2 regions of the Aliivibrio kagoshimensis genome follow, and region 1 is predicted to be linked to the other one. Evidence: riboswitches for the same ligand, from Rfam matches in the RefSeq annotation. Region 1 holds a riboswitch; the other holds the start of a gene.

Evidence for each region. Region 1 has a riboswitch for thiamine pyrophosphate ahead of thiC (phosphomethylpyrimidine synthase ThiC). Riboswitches for the same ligand answer to the same signal wherever they lie in the genome.
Region 2: it holds a riboswitch for thiamine pyrophosphate, as region 1 does, so the genes downstream of both, thiB (thiamine ABC transporter substrate binding subunit) here and thiC (phosphomethylpyrimidine synthase ThiC) in region 1, are expected to answer to the same signal.

What each region holds. Positions count from the first base shown of each region.
Region 1 covers NZ_JAKJSQ010000020.1:1,785-3,991, forward strand. The annotation lists gene L4C32_RS08765 (voltage-gated chloride channel family protein) at 1-634, shown strand, start outside; TPP riboswitch at 723-824, shown strand; gene thiC (phosphomethylpyrimidine synthase ThiC) at 923-2,207, shown strand, end outside.
Region 2 covers NZ_JAKJSQ010000005.1:155,049-157,255, forward strand. The annotation lists gene thiP (thiamine/thiamine pyrophosphate ABC transporter permease ThiP) at 1-134, opposite strand, end outside; gene thiB (thiamine ABC transporter substrate binding subunit) at 148-1,101, opposite strand; TPP riboswitch at 1,193-1,298, opposite strand; gene L4C32_RS03345 (flavin prenyltransferase UbiX) at 1,334-1,969, opposite strand; gene mpl (UDP-N-acetylmuramate:L-alanyl-gamma-D-glutamyl-meso-diaminopimelate ligase) at 1,982-2,207, opposite strand, start outside.

The DNA of each region.
Region 1 (2,207 bases):
TGGTGAACTCACCCATGGCTTCAAGGATATTTTTACTGCTACGCTTAAAAACCCCTACCTGATAGTGGTCGTTGGCGGTGTTATTATCATTGCGGCTGTACAGCTTATTGGCAACCAAGATTATATTGGCTTAGGGGTTTACGCAGGTCGAGAGGGTGGGGTCAGTATTCTTAGTGCTTTCAATGTTGGTGGTGCTGAATGGTACAGTTGGTTACTTAAGTTAGTACTTACTGCTATTACATTAGCTGCTGGCTATAAAGGTGGAGAAGTTACACCACTGTTTTTTGTCGGGGCTACATTAGGAAACTCATTAGCTTGGCTTCTAGGGGCTCCGGTTGATCTATTTGCCGCGTTGGGTTTCCTTGCTGTGTTCGCTGCAGCAACCAATACTCCTTTCGCTTGTACTATTATGGGTGTTGAGCTATTTGGTGCTGATCACATTCTCTACTTCGCAATCGCCTGCTTTACCGCTTACTATTTCAGTGGTCATACAGGGATTTACTCATCGCAACGTGTTTCTGTAGCAAAAACGTTTACTCCTAATGGGCCAGAATACGTTCCTGATAAGATAGGTTTACTGCGAGAAGTGGATTCCTCTTATTTAAAGCGGTGGGCCAAGAAGCTTAATAAGTAACTGAGCAATAAGGGAGGATGATCTCCCTTTTTACTTCCTGACTATTATTTAACCTTGCTGTTACATCTTCTGTTCTTTATACTGCTTTCGAAACTTGTCGGAGTGCCTTAAGGCTGAGACCGTATTTTTACGGGATCCGTTGAACCTGATTCAGGATAATACCTGCGAAGGAAACAAGAGAAAACCACAGAGTTATTCTAATATCTGTATGTAAATTAATCATTTACACCTCTTGTAGCATCTATCCGTCAAGCATTTTCCAACTATTCTTATTAAAGGAAAAATGCTATGTCGAATCGCAAACAAGCGAGACTGGAAGCTAAGCAATTTATAGATTCACTATCAGTACAACCTTACCCAAACTCAAATAAAGCGTATATCGAAGGCAGTCGTCCTGATATTCGTGTGCCTATGCGTGAAATTTCTTTGGCTGACAGCTTAATTGGCGGCAGCAAAGAAAATCCTATCATGCAGCCTAATGAACCCATTCAAGTCTATGATACTTCAGGTGTTTATACAGATCCTGAGCATACTGTTGATCTTCATATGGGCTTGCCTAAAATGCGTGCCAATTGGGTTGTAGAGCGCGGTGATACTGAGGTATTGGCCAATGTAAGCTCTGTCTATACCAAAGAACGTTTGGAAGATGAGACTCTTGACGATCTCCGTTATGGAAACCTTCCAGAAATTCGTCGTGCAAAAGAGGGCCAATGTGTTACCCAACTCCATTATGCAAGAAAGGGTATCGTTACTCCGGAGATGGAGTACATTGCTATTCGAGAAAATATGGGACGTCATCAATACGCCGATGAGCAGCTAAATTTCCAACATCCAGGTCATAATTTTGGGGCTAATTTACCCAAAGAGATCACCCCTGAATTTGTTCGCCGTGAAGTCGCCGAAGGCCGAGCAATTATCCCATCAAATATTAATCATCCAGAATCTGAACCAATGATTATTGGTCGTAATTTCTTGGTTAAAGTTAATTCCAACATTGGTAACTCATCAGTCAGCTCTTCTATTGAAGAAGAAGTTGAGAAGCTGGTCTGGTCTACTCGTTGGGGTGGCGATACCGTTATGGATCTCTCTACAGGCCGTAATATTCATGAAACCCGCGAGTGGATCATGCGTAACAGCCCGGTACCTATTGGAACGGTACCTATGTATCAAGCACTAGAAAAAGTGAATGGTATTGCTGAGAACCTTAATTGGGAAGTGATGCGCGATACGTTAATCGAGCAAGCTGAGCAGGGGGTGGACTATTTCACTATCCATGCTGGTTTGTTGCTTCGCTACGTACCTATGACTGCGAAACGTGTTACAGGCATTGTATCTCGTGGCGGTTCAATCATCGCAAAATGGTGTTTAGCGCACCATCAAGAGAGTTTCCTATATTCCAATTTCCGTGAAATCTGTGAGATTTGTGCTAAATACGATGTCGCTTTATCGCTTGGAGATGGTCTGCGTCCCGGTTCAATTGCTGATGCGAATGATGAAGCGCAGTTTGCCGAGTTGAGAACCTTAGGAGAGTTGACAAAAATTGCTTGGGAATATGATGTACAGGTGATCATCG
Region 2 (2,207 bases), on a different contig from region 1:
TAGGGATCAAACCAGATGGCACTGAGATCTAAAGTTGGAGATTGCAACAGCAACGCCGTAATGGCAGAGCCTACAAAAACAAAAATAAACCCGGCAATCGCTATGCCGGGCATCTGTTTTTTATCGATAGACATCAATAGAACAACATTAGAAGCTGACTGAGTGCTGCCACTCACGAATCCAAGTTTTACGATTCTCAGCAATTTCATCTGAGTTAAATGTCAGTGATTTTGACGGGATAGTAAGTTGCTCAAACCCTTCTGGTAGCTCAACCTCTGTCACTGGGTACATCCAATTCCCAGTAGGCATGACCTCTTGGAACTCATCACTTAAGATAAAGGCCATAAATTGATCCGCTAACGTCTGATTTTTGCTACTTTTCACTTTAGCCGCAACTTCTACTTGCGTGTAGTGACCTTCAGCAAAATCCGCTGATACATATTGGTTTTTCTGCTCCGCAATAATGTGATAAGCCGGCGAGGTGGTGTAAGAGAGCACCATATCCGCTTCACCTTTTAAGAACATATTATAAGCTTCAGACCAACCTTTAGTTACAGTGACCGTTTTTTCCGCCAGCTGTTTCCATGCACCAGTCACATCGTCACCATAGACAGACTTCATCCACAGCATCAAACCTTGTCCTGGAGTAGAAGTGCGAGGATCTTGGTAGATCACTTTAATATCATCGCGCTGTTCAACTAACTCTTTCAAGCTCTTAGGTGGGTTCTTTAAGCTCTCTTTGTTGTAAACAAAAGAGAAGTAGCCGTAATCAAATGGAACAAATGTTGTATCTGACCAACCGTTTGGCAAAGTAACGCTGCTGGTATCGACACTATGCTGAGTCAATAACCCGGTCTTCTTCGCTTCTGCAATCAAATTATTGTCTAAACCTAGCACGATATCGGCTTTGCTGTTTTTACCCTCTAAACGCAAGCGATTTAAAATGGTAACGCCATCATCAAGAGCAACAAACTCAAGATCACAACCACACTTCTGCTCAAACGCTTTTTCAACTTTTGGGCCAGGTCCCCAATCAGAGGCAAATGAGTCATATGTATAAACGGTTAATGTATCTGCGGCCGAAGCGGACATCGATGTCATGGCAGCTAACGTTACAAGAGGAAGAATTTTTTTCACTATGCACTCCATATATAGCGTGGATGGCATAGAAATGAGGAGAGTATCGACATACGATAACTGAGCGCTCAATTCCTACGCCAGTATTATCTGGTTCAGGTATACGGGTCCTGTATCTACAATCTCAGCCTAATTCACATTAAGCTCCCCGTTGAGAAGCCTCATTGTATAGAAAAATGAGGCAATGCCAAATCAATTATCGCTGGTCATATCCCCAACGAGGAACCAAGCCTTGGTTAATACCGAGATGGTCCAGCACTCTGGCTACCATAAAATCGACTAAATCATCAATGGATTTCGGATTATGATAAAAACCCGGAGCCGCTGGCATAATTGTCACCCCCATTGTAGAGAGCTTATGCATATTCTCTAAATGCAGAGTAGAGAATGGCGTTTCCCGAACCATTAAGATCAGCTGACCACGCTCTTTAAGCACCACATCTGCGGCGCGCTCAATTAAGTTATCAGACATGCCATGAGCAATCGACGCCAATGTTCCGGCAGAACAAGGACAAACCACCATCTGTTTTGGTGCCGCGGAGCCCGAAGCGACAGGAGAGAACCACTCCTCTTTACCGCACACTACTAATCGCTCAGGCGGGCAATGTAAGTGTTCAACCAACGCCTTTTTGATTCCTGCAGGACTGGCTGGAAGTTTTAAGTGATGTTCAGTGGCCATCACAACTCGCGCTGCCGAAGAGATCAATACATAGACTTGATAACCTGATGCCAACAGACACTCTAATAACCTCAAGCCGTAGGGGGCACCCGACGCTCCGGTCATGGCTAACGTGATCGATTTACTCTCAAAATCTACTTTCACATCATTCATCATTACTACTCCCTACTTGGCCTGTAACTTGGTTAGTAATTTGTCGTGAATACCTTCAAAGCCGCCGTTGCTCATCACTAAGATTTGATCCCCAGGATTCGCCTCAGCGACTATCGCATCAACAAAATGTTCAATATCGTCTGAAATCATTGCAGGTTGACGACACTGTTCAGCAACGTCCTGCAATGACCAGTCGATATTAGCAGGCTGATAAAGGTAGACCGAGTCAGCCAGAGCT